Regions from separate parts of the Actinosynnema sp. CS-041913 genome, predicted to be linked through region 1. Evidence: riboswitches for the same ligand, from Rfam matches in the RefSeq annotation. Region 1 holds a riboswitch; the other holds the start of a gene.
What was found. Region 1 has a riboswitch for glycine ahead of gcvP (aminomethyl-transferring glycine dehydrogenase). Riboswitches for the same ligand answer to the same signal wherever they lie in the genome.

Region 1 (4,385 bases):
CCGACACCGGGGCCCCCGCCGCCGTGCGGGATGCAGAACGTCTTGTGCAGGTTCAGGTGTGACACGTCCGAGCCGAACTTGCCGTACCGGGCGAGGCCGATCAGCGCGTTGAGGTTCGCGCCGTCGACGTACACCTGGCCGCCCGCGTCGTGCACCACGCCGCACACCTCGCGCACGGTGTCCTCGTACACGCCGTGCGTCGACGGGTAGGTGATCATGATCGCGGCGAGGTCGTCGCGGTGCTCCTCGGCCGTCGTGCGCAGGTGGTCCAGGTCGATGTTGCCCTTGTCGTCGCACTTCACCACGACGACGCGCATACCCGCCATGACGGCCGACGCGGCGTTGGTGCCGTGCGCGGACGACGGGATCAGGCACACGTCGCGGTGCGCGGCGCCCTGCGAGCGGTGGTAGGCGCGGATGGCCAGCAGGCCCGCGAACTCGCCCTGGCTGCCCGCGTTGGGCTGCAACGACACCGCGTCGTAGCCGGTCAGCTCGGCCAGCCAGGTCTCCAGGTCCTTGATCACGGACAGCAGGCCGGCGGCGTCCTCGGCGGGCGCGAACGGGTGCAGCTCGGCGAACTCCGGCCAGGTGACCGGCTCCATCTCGGCGGTGGCGTTGAGCTTCATGGTGCACGAGCCGAGCGGGATCATGCTGCGGTCCAGCGCCACGTCCTTGTCCGAGAGCTGCCGCAGGTAGCGCAGCAGGGCGGTCTCGGAGCGGTGCGCGTGGAACACCGGGTGGGTCAGGTAGTCCGTGGTGCGGCGCAGGTCGGCGGGGATGCCGTCGGCGGTGTCCGCGTCCAGGCCGTCGACGTCGGCCACCGTGACGCCGAACGCCTTCCACACCGCGGACAAATCCTCGCGGGTGGTGGTCTCGTCGCAGGCGACGGACACCGTGTCGGCGTCCACCTGCCACAGGTTCACGCCCAGGTCGCGGGCGGTGGCGACGACCTCGGCCGCACGCCCCTCGACGCGGGCCTGGACGGTGTCGAAGAACTCGCCGTGCACGACTTCGATCCCGCCCTCGCACAGCCCGGCGGCCAGCACGGTCGCCATCCGGTGCGCCCGCGTCGCGATCGCCTTCAGCCCCTCCGGGCCGTGGTAGACCGCGTACATGGAGGCGATCACGGCGAGCAGCACCTGGGCCGTGCAGATGTTGCTGGTCGCCTTCTCCCGGCGGATGTGCTGCTCGCGCGTCTGCAGCGCGAGCCGGTAGGCGAGCGACCCGTCCGCGTCCACGGACACGCCGACCAGCCGCCCCGGTAGCTGCCGCTCCAGCCCCTGCCGGACGGCCAGGTAGCCGGCGTGCGGCCCGCCGAACCCGACCGGCACCCCGAACCGCTGGGTCGTGCCGACGACGACGTCCGCGCCGATCTCGCCCGGCGGGCGCAGCAGCGTCAGCGCCAGCAGGTCGGCCACGACGACGGCGTGCCCGCCGGCCGCGTGGATCTCCCCGATCAGCGCCTGCTGGTCGCGCACCACACCGGACGCGCCGGGGTAGGACAGCAGCACGCCGAAGAAGTCGCCCCCGAGCCCCAACCCCTCCAGCCCCTGGGACAGGTCGGCGGTCACGATCTCGATGCCCAGCGGCTCGGCCCGGGTCTCGATCACGGCCAGCGTCTGGGGGAGCGTGTCGGCGTCCACCACGAACCGGTTCGACTTGCTCCGACCCGCCCGGCGGACCAGCGTCATCGCCTCGGCGGCGGCGGTCGACTCGTCCAGCATCGACGAGTTGGCCAGCGGCAGGCCGGTCAGGTCGGCCACCGCGGTCTGGAAGTTCAGCAGCGCTTCGAGCCGCCCCTGCGAGATCTCCGGCTGGTAGGGCGTGTACGCGGTGTACCAGGCGGGGCTCTCCAGCACGTTGCGGCGGATGACCGGCGGCGTGATGGTGCCGTAGTAGCCGAGGCCGATCATCTGCTTGAGCGGCCTGTTCCGGCCCGCGAGGGCACGCAGCTCGGCGAGCGCCTCGGTCTCGGTGGCCGGCGCGGGCAGGTCGAGCACCAGGTCCCGCTCGCGGATCGACGGCGGCACCGCGCGCTGGGCCAGTTCCTCCAGCGAGCCGACGCCGATGACGTCGAGGATGCGGGCCAGCTCGGCGGGCCGCGGACCGACGTGCCGGTCGGCGAAGGGGGTGCCGTGCTCAAGAGCGGCGAGGGGGATGCGGTCCTGCGTCATAGCTACGCCTCCGGGGCTACGGGCACACTTCTGCCGTTGCCCTCCCCCTCTGTCTTCCGCCCGAACCGGGCGCCTGAGAGCTTCACGAGGCCCTCGCGGACCAGGCTTGCACCGTCGGCGGGGTCGGTCGCCCGACCCGCTTTCCAGAGGCGTCTCACCCGCGCGGTCCTTGCGCCTGAGAGGTTCCGGGGAGGATTTGCTCCTTCGGCGCCGAGCCGCGGCTCGGACTCTCCCGCACGGGATAAATCGACTACCCGCGAATGGTACCCGGCAGGCCGCGCGACACACTCACGGACGCGACACGGATCTCAACCGGCCCGCTCACGCTCGACGGCCTGCCCTGCTCACGCTCGACCGGCCCCGCTCGACCGGCCCGCCCCGCGGAGGCACAACCGGCCCGCCCGCTCACCCGGGAACCGGCGCCGCGGACACCGCTCCGCTCAACCGATCGCCCGCGTGCGCCGCCGCCGGGACAGCTCGTCGTTCCCCGGCGCCTCGTCGACCTCCAGCCCGTCGGCCCGCTCGGCCGGGAACTCGTGGATCGTGCCGCTGATCTCCCGCATGGCCCCGCTGACCGCGATCCCGAACACCCCTTGACCGCCTTGCAGCAGGTCCACGACCTCCTCGGGCGAGGTGCACTCGTAGACCGTCGTCCCGTCGCTGAACAACGTGATCCTGGCCAGGTCCTGCACCCCCCGCTGCCGCAGGTGGTCGACGGCGACCCGGATGTTCTGCAACGAGACCCCGGTGTCGAGCAGCCGCTTGACCACCTTCAGGACCAGGATGTCCTTGAACGAGTAGAGCCGCTGGCTGCCGGAACCGTGGGCACTCCTTATGGTCGGGTTGACCAGCCCGGTGCGAGCCCAGTAGTCGAGCTGGCGATAGGTGATGCCGGCGATCTGGCACGCGGCGGGCCCGCGATAGCCGACGAGTTCGTCCGGCAGCGAGGAGTCCGGGAACAGCTCGCCCTGTTCTCCGGTTCCCGCCCGGATGGGCGCTTCCTCGACCACGCCTGCCTCCCCTCGGTCCGGCCACGACAGCCGGCGACCAACGTGAAGCCGCCCGGCGCGGAAATCACACCGTGGCAATTCACCTGAGTTCGACGGTAAGTCCGCCTAGGGGGCAGGTCAACGCGACGCGCTGAGCGTGTCGCACCTCAACCTCAACTAAAGGTAGAGAGAGTCAGCCGACGTAAGCCATTCGGGTGACGTTTAGTGATCGTTTAGCCGATCACCGCTGACGTTGTGTAATCCAAAGGTGTGACACCGGGGGGTGGCACGCGGGGCAGATCCACAACGCACCGCAACACCACGAGGGGCCGCTCCAACTCGCGGCTGGACGACCGGCCTCTCGTGGTTCACCCACCCCACGACGTGAGTGAGAAGCCCCCGGAGGCCCGGCCGGCGGCGAACGCGCCCAACGACAAGCAGAAGGTCCGAAGCACCCGCTCCGGACCTCTAGAAGCCCAACCCGCGAACCCGCCACACCAGGCGGGCCGGCCCGACTACGTGTCCGCGCCCCGGAAGTCCTCCGGCGAAACGGAGTCGAGGAACTCGCGGAACTTCTCCACCTCGTCCTCCTGCTCGTCCGGGATGATCAACCCGGCCTCGGCCAGCACCGACTCCTCGGCGTGGATCGGCACCCCGATCCGCAGGGCCAGCGCCACGGAGTCGCTGGGCCGGGCGGACACCCGCACATCACCGTCGAACACCAGCTCGGCGAAGTAGGTGCCCTCCTGCAGATCCGTGATCCGGACCTGTTCAAGCTGCCGCCCGAGCGCCCCGATCACGTCCTTGAGCAGGTCGTGCGTCAACGGCCGGGCAGGTCGGACACCCTGCTGTTCGAGGGCGATCGCGGTGGCCTCGACCGAGCCGATCCAGATCGGCAGGTAGCGTTCGCCCTCGGTTTCGCGCAGCAGCAGGATCGGCTGGTTGGCGGGCAGTTCCACCCGCACGCCCACGACGCGCATCTCGCTCATCGGGTCTCGCCTCCCTCAGCGCGCTGAAATTCTGGCGTCCCCGCTCCAAACGAGGATCCCCCACCTACTCTTTCGACGCTACCCGCCAAGCGGGCCTTGTGCGCAACCGCCCGGTATCCCCGGATCACGATGCGGACACGTGTTCACCGCGGCGAAACGCGGCCACCTGCGACGTCACGCAGGCCGGCCTTCACCAGGAGTGTGTGCAGCGTTACGGAAAGCGCCGCCAACTC
Region 2 (4,385 bases), 310 kb from region 1:
CTGTCGGCCGGGCACCTGTGAACGGACGGAGAGGGACTCGTGAACGTCAAGAAGGTGGTGACGCTGGCAGCCGTCGCGCTGCTGCTGTTCCTCCTGATCACCCAGCCCGACCAGTCCGCGGAGGCGGTGAAGACGGGCCTCGGCTGGCTCCGCCAGGGCGCCGAGTCGATCATCACGTTCGTCCGGGGGCTCTTCGGCTAGTCCACCTCGCGAGGCCTCGGTGGTCTGGTCACCCGGGGTGACGGTCAAGTCCGACCGTTGCACCGTCTGGGTGGAATGAGGGCTATAACGCCCTGGTAACAGGGTTTTTGACAATCCAGGGTCTAGCGGTTGTCGGTACCCGCTAATACGGTGCGCTGCATTGGCTGATCTTCGACCGATGAGGAGGCAGAATGGTCGAGGACTCCGGAGTCGACGAGCTGCTGCGGCAGTGGGCGGCTGAGCGCTCGGACGACGCCGAGCTGCAAGAGGTGAACCGGATCAAGGACGAGTGGCTGGCCGAGGCCCCACCGTCCGCGCCGGGAATCCCCGTGCAGCGGGCGAATGGCGGGTCACGCGGACTGGTTCGGGTCGAGTCCGCGGACCCGGCGTACGTGGCGGCGATGAGGAAGCGGGCTCCCGAGGTGCCCGAGGTCCTGCTCGCGGCCGCCGCCAGCTACTGGCAGTTGGTGGGCGACCTGTCCGAGGCGGAGCTGTGGTGGGACGCGGGTATCAGCCCGTTGGACCAACGGGCTCTCGACTACCGGGCGGCCGGGCTCACGCCCGCCGACCTGGGACGTCGACTCGGACCGATGACGGTGCTCCAGCACCTGCGTCGGGGAAGCGCGGCGGCCTGGTGTGTGGCCAGGTTGCAGCGGCAGCGCCGGGACGGCGTTGCGTGAGGTTCGGGCGTCGCGCCGTGAGGGGCGCGACGTGAGTCGGGACTAGCACCAACCGGGAGGGCGGGCTCCTACGCGAGGAGCCCCTTCCGACGAGGACCCGGTGTCGACGGAAGGCCCGGTGTCGTCCGGTGCGGTGGTCCCGCGAAGTACTCTTGAGGGCGTGTCCACCCCTCCGCCCGACTCCCAGGCGACCTCGCCGCGCGAGCGGAGCGAGCGCCATTGGGCACCGCTGGGCATCGCTGTTGTCTGTTTGGCGTCGCTGGTGGTCTGCTGCGGGCTCGCCTACTGGCAGTGGGAGCGGTTCTCCGAGGCCGGGGGCACCTTCCAGAACCTCGGGTACGTGTTCCAGTGGCCGCTGTTCGGCCTGTTCCCCGCGTTCATGGTGTGGCGGATGCGCAAGCTCGCCGCCCAGCGCAAGGCCGAGGACGCCTCCGCGGAGCCGGTGGTGGACGTCCCGGAGCAGGTCGTTACCGTGGAGCCTGTCAGGACACCCGCGCACGACGACGAGGACGACGAGCTGGCGGCCTACAACCGCTACCTCCGGGAGCTCCACGCGCGGGACCAGCGGTGAGCGAAGGCGGTCGGTAGGGCGATGAGCGGTGCGTTGGGCCGGTTCCGGTTCATGGCTTACGTGGTCGGCGTCGGCCTGCTCGGGCTCGTGGTCGCGATGTTCGTCAAGTACCTCGGCGACAACGCCGGGATGATGGCGGTCGTCGGACCCGTCCACGGCTTCCTGTACGCCATCTACCTGGTCATCACGGTCGACCTGGCGCTCAAGGCGCGCTGGTCGCTCAAGGGCACCGCGCTGGTGCTGCTGGCGGGCACCATCCCGTTCGTGTCGTTCTACGCCGAGCGCAAGGTGGTCGAGAGCGTCCGGGCGGAGCGCGCCCTGTGACCGCCTCCCGGTTGACCGCGCCTACCAGGCACAACTAGCGTCTGGCGGTACCAACTGAACACGGCCGTCGATGTCGCGCGGGAGAGTCCCCACCAGGGGCGCCGAAGGAGCAACTCCTCCCCGGAATCTCTCAGGCACAGCTACCGCCCGACGAAGGCAACTCTGAAAAGCAGGCGTCACGCCTCGCCCACGGTGCAAGCCGCGCTCTGCGCGCGGCGAAGCTCTCAGGCTCATGACAGAGGGGGAGGCTCACTCGACGAGGAGTCTCCGATGGACCGTGTCATCCTTCGTAACGGCGACCCGGCCGACCCGGCCGGTCTCGTCGCCGTGCCCGCCATCAGGGAGGACCCCGTGGAAACCCGCCGGACGCCGCTGCACGCCGAGCACGAGGCGCTGGGCGCCCAGTTCACCGACTTCGCGGGCTGGCGGATGCCGCTGCGCTACGACAGCGAGCTGGCCGAGCACCACGCCGTGCGCACTTCGGCGGGCCTGTTCGACCTGACCCACATGGGCGAGATCGTGCTGGCCGGACCCGAGGCGGGCCGCGCGCTGGACCACGCGCTGGTGGGCCACGCGTCCGCGATCGGCGTGGGCCGCGCCCGCTACACCATGATCTGCCAGGCCGACGGCGGCGTGATCGACGACCTGATCGTCTACCGGACCGGCGAGCAGGAGTACCTGGTCGTCGCGAACGCGTCCAACGCGGCCGTCGTCTTCGCGGCGCTGGTCGAGCGCGCCGCGGGCTTCGACACGACGGTGGAGGACAAGTCGGTCGACTACGCCCTGCTGGCCGTGCAGGGCCCGGCGTCGACCGAGATCCTGTCCGGGCTGACCGCGACCGACCTGGCGGCGGTGAAGTACTACGCCTCGTACCCGACCGAGGTGGCCGGCAGGCCCGCCCTGCTGGCCCGCACCGGCTACACCGGCGAGGACGGCTTCGAGCTGTTCCTGGCCCCGGCCGACGCCCCGCACGTGTGGCAGGCGCTGCTGGAGGCGGGCCGGCCGCACGACCTCAAGCCCGCCGGCCTGGGCTGCCGGGACACGCTGCGCCTGGAGGCCGGCATGCCGCTCTACGGCAACGAGCTGAGCGCCGCCCGCACGCCGTACCACGCCAACCTGGGCCGCGTCGTGAAGCTCGACAAGCCCGGTGACTTCGTCGGCCGGGACGCGCTCGCCGCCGTCGCCGAGCGGGGCGCGGACGCGAAGCTGGTGGGGCTGAAGACCTCGTCCCGCCGTGCGCCGAGGCACGGCTACCCGGTGCTGGACGCGTCCGGCACGGTGATCGGGGAGGTCACCAGCGGCGCGCTCTCGCCGACGCTGGGGTACTCCGTGGCCATGGCGTACGTGACTCCGGGCCACACCGGGCCCGGCACCGAGCTGGCCGTCGACATCCGGGGCAAGCAGGAGCCCGTGGAAGTCGTCGCGCTGCCGTTCTACAAGCGAAACTCGTAGGGAGACCACATGTCCGAGCACTTCAACACCTCCCTCGCGGAGTTCGACCCGGAGGTCGCCGAGGCGGTCGCCGCCGAGTTGGGCCGGCAGCAGGGCACGCTGGAGATGATCGCCTCGGAGAACTTCACGCCGGTGTCGGTGCTCCAGGCGCAGGGCTCGGTGCTCACCAACAAGTACGCCGAGGGCTACCCCGGCCGGCGCTACTACGGCGGGTGCGAGCACGTCGACGTCATCGAGCGGCTGGCGATCTCGCGGGTGAAGGAGCTGTTCGGCGCGGGCTTCGCCAACGTGCAGCCGCACTCCGGCGCGCAGGCCAACGCGTGCGCCATGTTCGCCCTTCTCCAGCCCGGCGACACCATCCTCGGGCTGGACCTGGCGCACGGCGGCCACCTCACGCACGGCATGCGGATCAACTTCTCCGGCAAGCTGTACCACGTCGTGCCGTACCACGTGTCCGATGTGGACGGTCGGGTGGACATGGCGGAGGTGGAGCGGCTGGCCGCCGAGCACCGGCCGAAGCTGATCGTGGCGGGCTGGTCGGCGTACCCGCGGCAGCTCGACTTCGCGGAGTTCCGCCGGATCGCCGACTCGGTGGACGCCTACCTGATGGTGGACATGGCGCACTTCGCCGGCCTGGTGGCGGCCGGGCTGCACCCGAGCCCGGTGCCGCACGCGCACGTCGTCACCACGACCACGCACAAGACGCTCGGCGGCCCGCGCGGCGGCGTGATCCTGACCAACGAGGCCGACCTGGCGAAGAAGATCAACTCGGCGGTGTTCCCCGGCCAGCAGGGCGGTCCGCTGGAGCACGTGATCGCGGGCAAGGCGGTGGCGTTCAAGCACGCCGCGTCCCCCGAGTTCGCCGACCGCCAGCGCCGCACGGTCGAGGGCGCGAAGATCCTGGCCGACCGGCTGTCCCGGCCCGACGCGGCGGCGGCCGGCGTGAAGGTGCTGACCGGCGGCACGGACGTGCACCTCGTGCTGGTCGACCTGGTGGGGTCCGAACTGGACGGCAAGCAGGCCGAGGACCGCCTGCACGAGGTCGGCATCACGGTCAACCGCAACGCGGTCCCGAACGACCCCCGCCCGCCGATGGTGACCTCGGGCCTGCGGATCGGCACGCCCGCGCTGGCCACCCGCGGCTTCGGCGCGGCGGA

Region 2: it holds a riboswitch for glycine, as region 1 does, so the genes downstream of both, gcvT (glycine cleavage system aminomethyltransferase GcvT) here and gcvP (aminomethyl-transferring glycine dehydrogenase) in region 1, are expected to answer to the same signal.

Annotation. Positions count from the first base shown of each region.
Region 1 covers NZ_CP192037.1:6,901,544-6,905,928, forward strand. The annotation lists gene gcvP (aminomethyl-transferring glycine dehydrogenase) at 1-2,174, opposite strand, end outside; glycine riboswitch at 2,328-2,419, opposite strand; gene ACQPZF_RS30775 (MerR family transcriptional regulator) at 2,615-3,184, opposite strand; gene ACQPZF_RS30780 (bifunctional nuclease family protein) at 3,679-4,152, opposite strand; gene ftsR (transcriptional regulator FtsR) at 4,296-4,385, opposite strand, start outside.
Region 2 covers NZ_CP192037.1:7,216,100-7,220,484, reverse strand. The annotation lists gene ACQPZF_RS32335 (hypothetical protein) at 40-201, shown strand; gene ACQPZF_RS32330 (helix-turn-helix transcriptional regulator) at 393-881, shown strand; gene ACQPZF_RS32325 (hypothetical protein) at 1,111-1,452, shown strand; gene ACQPZF_RS32320 (DUF3817 domain-containing protein) at 1,474-1,776, shown strand; glycine riboswitch at 1,845-1,932, shown strand; glycine riboswitch at 1,934-2,022, shown strand; gene gcvT (glycine cleavage system aminomethyltransferase GcvT) at 2,128-3,228, shown strand; gene glyA (serine hydroxymethyltransferase) at 3,238-4,385, shown strand, end outside.